DNA from 3 places in the Janthinobacterium sp. C22 genome. Region 3 is predicted to be linked to each of the others. Evidence: predicted binding sites of a transcription regulator. Region 3 holds the regulator's gene; each other region holds the start of a gene.
What was found. Region 3 encodes FNR, which switches genes on or off when oxygen is low (the NO sensors DNR and NnrR bind a similar motif). Its sites were predicted from a motif close to TTGATNNNNATCAA; they were not measured.

Region 1: a site for FNR is predicted at 1,565-1,578, ahead of ACRHIG_RS13365 (OmpW/AlkL family protein). Genes of this name have one in related genera too.
Region 2: a site for FNR is predicted at 1,586-1,599, ahead of ACRHIG_RS30840 (universal stress protein). Genes of this name have one in related genera too.

What each region holds. Positions count from the first base shown of each region.
Region 1 is NZ_CP193659.1:2,868,722-2,871,995, reverse strand. It holds gene ACRHIG_RS13370 (MetQ/NlpA family ABC transporter substrate-binding protein) at 1-809, shown strand, start outside; gene ACRHIG_RS13365 (OmpW/AlkL family protein) at 886-1,503, opposite strand; partial or broken gene ACRHIG_RS13360 (LysR family transcriptional regulator) at 1,649-2,543, opposite strand; gene fur (ferric iron uptake transcriptional regulator) at 2,782-3,219, shown strand.
Region 2 is NZ_CP193659.1:6,562,299-6,565,572, reverse strand. It holds gene mltA (murein transglycosylase A) at 1-1,066, shown strand, start outside; gene ACRHIG_RS30840 (universal stress protein) at 1,094-1,531, opposite strand; gene ACRHIG_RS30835 (MFS transporter) at 1,669-2,862, opposite strand; gene ACRHIG_RS30830 (enoyl-CoA hydratase) at 3,048-3,274, shown strand, end outside.
Region 3 is NZ_CP193659.1:704,421-707,694, forward strand. It holds gene ACRHIG_RS03170 (hybrid sensor histidine kinase/response regulator) at 1-386, opposite strand, end outside; gene ACRHIG_RS03175 (cache domain-containing protein) at 356-1,387, opposite strand; gene fnr (fumarate/nitrate reduction transcriptional regulator Fnr) at 1,627-2,385, shown strand; gene ACRHIG_RS03185 (FixH family protein) at 2,512-3,036, opposite strand; gene ccoG (cytochrome c oxidase accessory protein CcoG) at 3,091-3,274, opposite strand, start outside.

The DNA.
Region 1 (3,274 bases), 2.2 Mb from region 3:
ATTTGCTCCTGGCCGCCGCCAGCCTGGCCTTCGCCACCGCCGCCCATGCCAAGGACCCGAAAGAACTCGTCATCGGCACCAGCTCCGGCCCGTATTCCGATCAGCTGAAGCTGGGCATCAAGCCCATCCTGGAAAAACAGGGCTACAAGGTCAAGATCGTCGAATTCAACGACTACGTGCAGCCGAACTACGCGCTGGCCGAAGGCTCGCTGGACGCCAACGTGTTCCAGCACATCGTGTATCTGACCAAGTTCGCCACCGATAACAAGCTGCCACTGAGTTCATTGATCACCGTGCCGACCATGCCGATCGGCCTGTACGGCGGCAAGCAAAAGACGCTGGCCGAAGTCAGGAACGGCGCCACCATCACCATGCCGAACGACCCGACCAACCAGGCGCGCGCACTGGTGATGCTGGCCAAGATGGGCTGGATCAAGCTGAAACCGAACGTCGACCCGCTGCGCGCGTCCGAGCGCGACGTACTGGAGAACCCGAAGAAGCTGAAACTGGTGCCGCTGGAAGCGGCGCAGCTGCCGCGCTCGCTGGCGGACGCCGACTACGCTTTCGTCAACGGCAACTTCGCCCTGGCCGCCGGCATGAAGCTGACGTCGGCCCTCGCCGTGGAAAAGATCTCGGACAGCTACATCAACCTGGTCGCCATCCGCACGGCCGACAAGGCCAAGCCCTGGGTCAAGGACCTGGAAGCGGCCTACCGCTCGCGCGCCTTCCTCGACGCCACCAACAAATACCTGGCCGGCTACGAAAAGACGGACTACCAGCTGGCGCTGGAAAAGACGCTGAAAAAATAAACGACGCATGCAATGCAAAAAGGACGGCCAAGGCCGTCCTTTTTTATTGTCCGCGCCTTGCGGGCGCTATTCCGGCTTAGAAACGGTAGCCGACGCCGATGCCGATCAGGATAGGATCGACCTTGACTTCGCTGGCCTTGGCGCCACCGATGAACACATCGCTGCGGATCTGCACTTTCTTGATGTCGAAGTTCAGGGACCAGTTTTTGTCCAGCTTGTAGTCGACACCGGCTTGCAGCGAGTAGCCCCAGCTGTCATGCTCGAGGCGGCCGGCGCCATTCAGCAATTTCACGTCCGAGATATTCGTGTAGTTGATGCCGGCACCCACGTAAGGGCTGAACTGTTTTTCAGGCATGAAGTGGTATTGCAGCGACAGGGTCGGCGGCAGGTGCTTGAAGGTACCGATATTGTTGCCGTCGAGCTTGACGTCATGCTTTTGCGGGTAAGTCAGGATCAGCTCGGCAGCGATATTCGGGGTGAAGAAGTACGAAATATCGATTTCAGGAATCGTCTTGCTGCTGACCGTCAAACGGTCGGATGCGCCGACGCCACCAACAGGAGCAGATTTATCGGCCGGATCGATGTGCACGGCGCGCGCACGGACCAGCCATGGGCCTTCCTGTGCCATTGCGTTGCCGGCGAAGGCGCCGATGGCGGCCAAAACGATTGCTGCTGCAGTTGCGGACTTTTTCATTTTATTTTCCTCTGTCGTTAAGTAACGCTGCGAAGTCTAAGAGTGCAGTGCAACAAAAACTTTGATCCACATCAAATAGTGCTAGATGGCATCAACAGAGGGATTTTTTCCTTTGCCCAGGTCAAGAAAATGCGGCATTGCAAAATCAGGCCGCCTCGGCGAACAGGCTGGCGACCCAGTCTGCAAACACGCGCACGCGCGGCGACAATTGCCGGTGGTGGGGATACAGCACGGACACGGGCAGCGGGTCGGGACGCCAGTCCCGCAGCACTTCCACCAGCTCGCCGGACGCCAGCGCCCGCTCCAGGTGATAACGGGGCGCCTGGATCAAGCCCATGCCCGCGCGGCAGCAGGCGTGATACGCGTCCGCGTTGTTGACGGACACGCTGCCCGGCAAGGCCACGCTGTGCCGCTGCCCATCCGCCTTGAAATCGAAGGGCCAGACCTTGCCCGTCCGGGCGGAAAAAATTGACGGCGCGGTGGCCCGCCAGCTGCGCCAGGTTTTCCGGCGTGCCGTGCGCGGCCAGGTAGGCGGGGCTGGCGCACGTCACCTGCTCCAGCAGCGCGACGCGGCGCGCCACCATGGACGAGTCGCCGAGCTCTCCCACGCGCAGCACGCAATCGACGCCTTCGCGCACCAGGTCGACGAGGCGGTCGCCCATGCCGATTTCCAGTTCGATCAAGGGATAGCGGGCGCAGAACCGGTCCAGCACGGGCATGACGAAGTGCATGGCCAGGGTCGCGTGCAGGTCGATGCGCAGCTTGCCGGCCGGCTGCCGCGCCGCCGAGGAAAACACGGCTTCCGTTTCTTCCAGGTCCGCCAGCAGGCGCGCGCAGCGCTGGTAATACGCCTCGCCATCGGGCGTGGGCGTCACTTGCCGCGTGGTCCGCTGCAGCAGGCGCACGCGCAGCCGCGCTTCAAGCTGCTTGATCGCATGCGTGACGGTGGCCTTCGGATAGCCAAGGTCATGCGCCGCCTGCGTGAAACTGCGCAGTTCGACGATGCGGGTAAAGATGCGCATCGCATCGAATCGGTCCATGGCCCCTCCATTGTTATTGTCTGCTGCACAGTGTAGCGATCCGGGTGCCATTTTTCCATTCTTAACTATCGCGCTGGCAAACTTGTCCGCAACGCAAGCACTACTTGCACCGATGTCACTGGATTGCCGCCTGCCCATGCAGCATACTATTTTCAGTGCGCACATGAGAATGGTAATGATTATCATTTGCGATATAATGGCTTACCTCGCTCAGCGATTACAAAAAGGAATGGGAGACATGGATATATTGAGGGAACTGCGTGAATCGGGCTTGAAAGTGACCATCCCCCGCTTGCGGATTCTGCAGCTGTTCCAGGAAGGCACGATCAAGCACCTGAGTGCGGACGATGTCTACAAACTCTTGCTGGCTGAAAAGATCGACGTGGGCCTGGCCACCATCTACCGCGTGCTGATGCAGTTTGCCGAAGCGGGCATTTTGTTTCGCCGGCACTTCGAATCGGGCCACGCCGTCTTCGAACTGAACGAAGGCCAGCACCACGACCACCTGGTCTGCACGGGTTGCGGCAAGGTCGATGAATTCGTCGACGAAGGCATCGAACTGCGCCAGAACGAGATCGCCGCCGAGCGGGGCTTCGTGCTGCACGAGCACGCGCTGTCGCTGTACGGCACCTGCGCCGAGTGCACGGCGAAGAAAATCCCGCCGCGCCGGGTCTGACGATGCCTGAGCCGCCTGGGCGCCACTGCCTTGCGGTAAGATTCGCTCACGCTCG
Region 2 (3,274 bases), 850 kb from region 3:
CGATGCAGCGGTAGCGCCCACCTTCGTGCCCGCCAAATTTGCCGCCTTGCCTGGCTGGGCCCGCGACGACATGCGCGCCGCCTGGCCCGCGTTCATGGCTTCGTGCGGCGTGCTGGTCAAGCGGCCGGACTGGAAGGAATCGTGCACGATCGCGCGCCAGGTGAATGCCGACAGCGACAAGGCCATCCGCCTGTTCTTCGAGACTTTCTTTGTGCCCAATCAAGTCATCGCCGCCGATGGCGCCAGCACGGGCCTCGTCACCGGCTACTACGAGCCGCTGCTGCACGGGGCGCGCAAGCGCGGCGGTCCATATCAGACGCCGCTGTACAAGGTGCCTGACGACCTGGTCTCGGTCGACCTGGCCGGCGTGTATCCGGAACTGAAGAACATGCGCCTGCGGGGCAAGCTGGTCGGCAAGAAGGTGATACCGTACGCGACCCGCGCCGATATCGAGCGCGCCACGTCCGTCACTGGCAAGGAATTGCTGTGGGTGGATGATGAAGTCGAGGCGTTCTTCCTGCAGGTGCAGGGTTCCGGGCGCGTGCAGCTGACCGATACGCAGGAAACCGTGCGCGTGGCGTATGCGGATCAAAACGGCCATCCCTACAAGTCGATCGGCCGCTACCTGGTCGACAAGGGCGAGCTGACCCTGAGCCAGGCGTCCGCGCAGGGCATCAAGGCGTGGATCGCCGGCCATCCCACGCGCAAGGATGAATTGTTCAACGCCAATCCCAGCTATGTCTTCTTCAAGGAAGAGCGTTTGCCCGATCCGAAAGTGGGGCCGAAGGGCGCGCTGGGCGTGCCGCTGACGCCGCAGCGCTCGGTGGCCGTCGATTCGCGCTTCCTGCCGCTGGGCGCGCCCGTGTTCCTGTCCACCACGCAAGCCAATAGCGAGATTCCCATGCAGCGCCTGGTCATGGCGCAGGATACGGGCGGCGCCATTCGCGGGCCGATCCGGGTCGATTATTTCTTTGGCTTTGGCGCGGAAGCGGCCGAGAATGCGGGCCGCATGAAGCAGAGCGGCGCCGTGTGGGTGTTGCTGCCGAAGCAGGCGCCGGCGCGCTAGGGAGTCCTGGCGACGCCGGGGGGCGGTTTACCGCAGAACCATGACGGGCAGATACGTATGCGCCAGCACTTTTTGCGTTTCGCTGCCCACGAACAGCTTGTTCAAGCCCTTGCGGCCATGCGAGGCCATCAGGATGATGTCGCAATGGTAGGTTTGCGCCGCGTTGACGATTTCGTCGTGCGGGCTCGGTGACACGGCCACCACGCCTTCGAAAGGCACGCCGGCGGCGCGCGCCGCCGCACCGATCTTGTCGATGGCGCGTTGCGAGGCTTCCTGCATCTGCTGTTCATACAGGCTGGCGTCGAGCACGATGCCGCCGTCGGCCATCGGCGAAAACGGGAAGGGTTGCACCACGCTGATGGCGACCAGCTTGGCTTTGTTCAATTGGGCGAAGGCGAGGGCGGTCTCGGCAGCTTTGTCGGACAGCGGCGAGCCGTCGGTGGGAAATAAGATGGTGTTAAACATGGCGTGCTCCTCAAGTGATGTAAGACAGCTTATGGAGTTACATCAATTAAAACCTTGATGTAAATCAAACCTCACAGGCTTTGGCATGAATAGTGTCGCCAAGGCAATCTTTCTGCAGTGTATGCCCGTTCCTCGCTTCAGGTGCGCACGCTACGCAACGGCGTGCCCCACACCATGGCGATCGTCAACACAATGCTGCCTGCCGCGATGCAGGCCAGGCCATTGCGCACGCCAAAATGTTCCGCCACCCAGCCAGCGGCCAGCGCGCCCAGCGGTGCCGTCGCCACCGTCAGGAAGCGCATGGTCGAGGTCATGCGGCCCAGCATGGGGTCGGGCGTGACTTTCTGGCGCAGGCCCAGGTAGGGAATAAAGAACAGCATCACGCCGCAATCGAAAAAGAACATCAATATGGCATACGCCACGGCGCTGGCGGCCGCGCTGCCGAACAGCGCGGCGGGAATCGTTGGCGTCAGGACAAAGCAGAGCGAGGTCGATGCCAGGCCGATCAGGATGGTGCGGCCGGCGCCGTAGCGGCGCGTCAGCGGCTTGACGATGAAGGCGCTGAGCAAGACGCCGGCGCCGCCCAGCATCTGCGTCATGCCCAGCACGCCAGGACTCATGCCCAGGTCGCGCGTGGCGAACAGCACCGTCAAGGCCATGCTGGCGTAAAACAGGAAGTGCCAGATGCCGGCGCCCCAGGCCAGCGCGCGCAGCAGCGGTTCGCGCCAGACGAACAGCAAGCCGTCGGCGATGTCGCGCAGGGCGTGCTTGTCGGAGGGCGCCGGGCGTGGGTCGCGCACGCTCATGGCGCGCAGATTGAATACGGAAACCAGATAGCCGCAGGCCGTGCACAGGATGGCGACGGGCGCCGACAGCGCTTGCACCAGCACGCCGGCCAGGCCGGGGCCGATCAGGCGCGAAGCCGATTCCGTGGCGGCAAATTTCGACTGCGCGTCGATCAAGCCATCGCGGCCCACGAGGAAGGTCAGAAACACCTGTTCGGCGCCGCCGCCGACGACGAAGCCCGTGCCGATGATGAATCCCACTATATATAACCATGGCATCGACAGCACGCCGCACCACCAGGCGACGGCCACGCTGGCCAGTGCCAGGCCCGACATGCTTTCGCTGAACAGCATGATCGGGTGCTTGCTGCGCCGGTCCAGCAGCACGCCGACGGGCAAGCCGAACAGGGCGAACGGCAGCGCCTGCAGGGCAACCAGCACGCCCATCTGTTCCGGCGTCGCATGCAGTAACAATACCGCGCACAGGGGCAGGGCCAGCGAGGTGATCTGCGCGCCGAAGCAGTTGAGGCCGTTGCTGAACCACAGGCGGCGGAAATTGACGCTGGCGGCGCTGCCGTCGCCGCGCAGGTGGCTGGCGCAATATTGGAGGAAGGAGGAGAAAATACGCTGCTCGATGAAAGGTGATCAGGCTCGCAATAATAGCAGCGCACCTGCCGCGCCGCTGCCTTTAGCCGCTACAATCGTCGCACCGTTCATCGAGAGGAGACACTATGCAATACGAAGACCTGATCATCGATATCCAGGACAAGGTGGCGATCATCCGCCTGAACCGCCCCAAGGCCTTGAACGCCTTGAACGACAATATGATGAATGAGCTGGGCGACGCCCTGCTCAAGTTCGATGCGGATGACAATATCGGCTGTATCGTGCTCACGGGCAGCGAAAAAGCCTTTGCCGCCGGCGCCGATATCGCCGCCATGGCCGATTACACGTATCC
Region 3 (3,274 bases):
TTCATGACCTCGTCGAGGTCGAATTCGACGGGCGACAATTCCATGCGGCGCGCCTCGATCTTCGAATAATCGAGCACGTCGTTGAGGATGCCCAGCAGCGACTGGCCCGCCACGCGCACCATGGTCAGATACTTGCGCTGTTCCGTATCGAGCTTGGTATTGCCCAGCAAATACACCATGCCCAGCACGGCATTGAGGGGCGTGCGGATTTCATGGCTCATGTTGGCCACGAAATCGCTCTTCGCGCGGTTGGCCGCCTCGGCCCGGTCGCGCTCCTGTTCCAGCTCCGCCGCGCGCGATTCGAGTTCCTGCTGCAGCCGGTCGCGTTCGCTCATCAGGCCGTTGAAGGCTTCCGTCAGCTCGCCGATCTCGTCGCGCTGCTGCACGGGAACGGGGTGAAACGGCTGCCGCTGGTGCGCAGCGCCTGCAGGGTGTCGCGCAGGCGCACCAGGGGCGACAGCAGGCGTACGGTGACCCAGCCCAGCACGGCTGCGGCCAGCAGCGAGGCGAGGATGCTCCACAGCACCAGCCGGTACAGCACGCCGTCGAACGGTTCGAAGGCGTCGTCGAGGGGCAGCGAGGCGGCCAGCAGCCAGTTCACCGATTTCAGGCGCTTGAAGCTGTTGACGGCCGTGATGCCGCGGCTGTTGGTGCTGACCATGCTGCCTTCGCCATCGTCCTTCAGCAGCTGAGTGGTCGTCAGGTTGGCGTTCGGCAGGCGCGGCTGCAGCAAACGGCTGGTATCGGGGTGCAGCACGTAGCGCGGCACGGCGCCGCGCGTGAGGATGAAGTAATAGCCGCTCTTGCCGATCTTTTCCGAGCGCAAACGCCCCAGCAGGTTGTCCTTGTACAGGCGCAGCACGCCGATCACCACGCCGGCCACCTGGCCGTCGGCGGCCAGCACGGGCGCCACCATCTGCACGATGGGCATGCCGCTCGATTTGCCCAGCATCGGCTCGGTGATCATGGGCTGGCGCGTGCGCAGCACGGTCTGGAAATACTCGCGCTCGGCGACGTTGATGCCGGCGCGCCCCGCCACTTCCGGCATGTCGGCCACGACGGCGCCGTGCGCGTCGAGCACCAGCACGTCGTCGAACAGCACCAGCATCGAGCGGCGCGAATAGTATTCGCGCAACTGGGCGGGCTGGGCGATCAGTTCCGGCGGCTGCTGCCGGGCCGTCAGGGTGACGATCTGCAGCAGCATCCCCAGCTTGTCGTCGAGCTCGGCGGCGGTGCGGCTGATCAGGGACGACTGCTGGCTCAGCAGTACCCGGGTGAAATCGTCGCGCATGTGCTGCACCTGGATCATGGTGACCAGCGCGATCATGGCGATCGAGGTCAGGCTGGTGGCCAGCGCGACTTTTGCTTTGATGCCGAGAGGCTTCATGATTTCCTTTTCAGTACCGGGCGGCACAGGCGGCAAATAATGCTGTCAGGAATTTTCCTATCAATACCCCAGCTTGGCAAGCGCCGCCACGCAAATTGCCCTCTCCGCATGGGCTTTTGACGATGTTGCCATATAATTAAAGGCGGGACGTCGTTTATTCGGTGAAATTGCGGTGAAATTGGCACACGGCAACCCTGTATGCAGTAAACTTGTTGTTGCATTTTCTAAAAGGTACCGACATGACTGAAGCGCTACTCACTCCAACCTTGCCCACAGTGACCGTGGAAGCGTTGCGTGCGCGATGCTCGACCTGCAGCATGCATCAATTGTGCCTGCCGATGGGCCTCGATGTGGGCGACATGGACAGGCTGGACCAGATCATCGGCCGCCGCCGCAAGATCGTGCGCGGCGCCTCGCTGTTCCGCATCGGCGACTCGTTCCAGAACCTGTACGCGATCCGCCTGGGCCACTTCAAGACCTACCAGATCAATCCGGGCGGCGAAGAGCAGGTGACGGGTTTCCAGATGGCTGGCGAACTGCTGGGCATGGACGCCATCAGCGCCGACCGCCACCACTGTAATGCGGTGGCCCTGGAAGACAGCGAAGTGTGTGAAATCCCGTTTTCCAGCCTGGAACAATTGCTGGGCAACATGCCGACCCTGCTGCGCCATTTCCACCGCATGATGAGCCAGGAAATCACGCGCGAGCAAAGCGTGATGCTGTTGCTGGGCAATATGCAGGCGACGCAGCGCTTTGCCGCCTTCATCGTCAACCTGGCGTCGCGCTATGAAGCGCGCGGCTATTCGAGCAGTAAATTCCAGTTGCGCATGTCGCGCGAGGAAATCGGCAACTACCTGGGCCTGACCATCGAAAGCGTCAGCCGTTTATTGTCGAAATTCAAGAAGGAAGGCTGGCTGCGCGTCTCCAACCGAGAGATCGAGATCCTGCAGCCGGCGAAATTGAAGGCCATTACGGCCGGCACGGACGTCTGCAAATAACAGCACCGTCAAAACCTACTGCGCGTCGCGCTTTGCGGCCTGCGATGCTCGCTGTGCTCTAGCACAGCTGCGCTTCTCAGCCACAAATCACTGCCGCTCGCTACGGTTTTTTCCCGGCGCTGTACGTTATAGCTCTTCATCCGCGTGCAGCGCGATGCTGCGTTGCAGCGGCCAGGTCCAGATACCGGACAGGCGCCACTCGCGCTTGTCATTTTCCACCAGCACCTGCCAGCGGCTGCGTTCGAGCATCGGCAGCGCCACGGAAAAATTGCCGGCCGCATCGGGCTGCACCAGCAGCTTGATATCCTTTTCCGGCAGGGTCGCATGCGCCAGGTGCAGCAGCAAAGGCCTCTGGTACGCCTTGCCGAAGCTGTGCACGGAACCGCTCAGGCGCGCTGCGGCGACGTCATACGCCAGGGTCGTATCCATGGCCAGGTCGCTGGCGATCGTGTCGCGCTTCAAATCCTGGTTGATGGCCTTGCCCTGCTTGTAATAGTCGCCCACCACCAGCGCATCGGGTTGTGTAAACGCGATATAACCCATGAAGCTGCCGACGACCACGGACAGGCCGGGACCGATCATCAGCAGCCATGGCCAGCGGTGCTTGTACCACGGGGCAACGGGGGCTTGCAGTTTCAGACTGTCGGACATGCTATTTCTCCTGTGTAAATGGCCGGCCCCCATGCGGGGACCGGCCTTCCTGCATTAGCGCGGCACGATGAAGACCGCGCTTTCGCGCACGTGCAGCGACGGGTCGTCCAGCGAGTGCAATTCGATTGCAATCTTGTTCGAACCCTTCTCGCCGACGCCGTGCGGCACGCGCAGGCGGATCGGCCAGCCCAGCGTTTCCGTCGGCTGCAACGTCACTTCCTCGCGTGTCAGCAAGGTC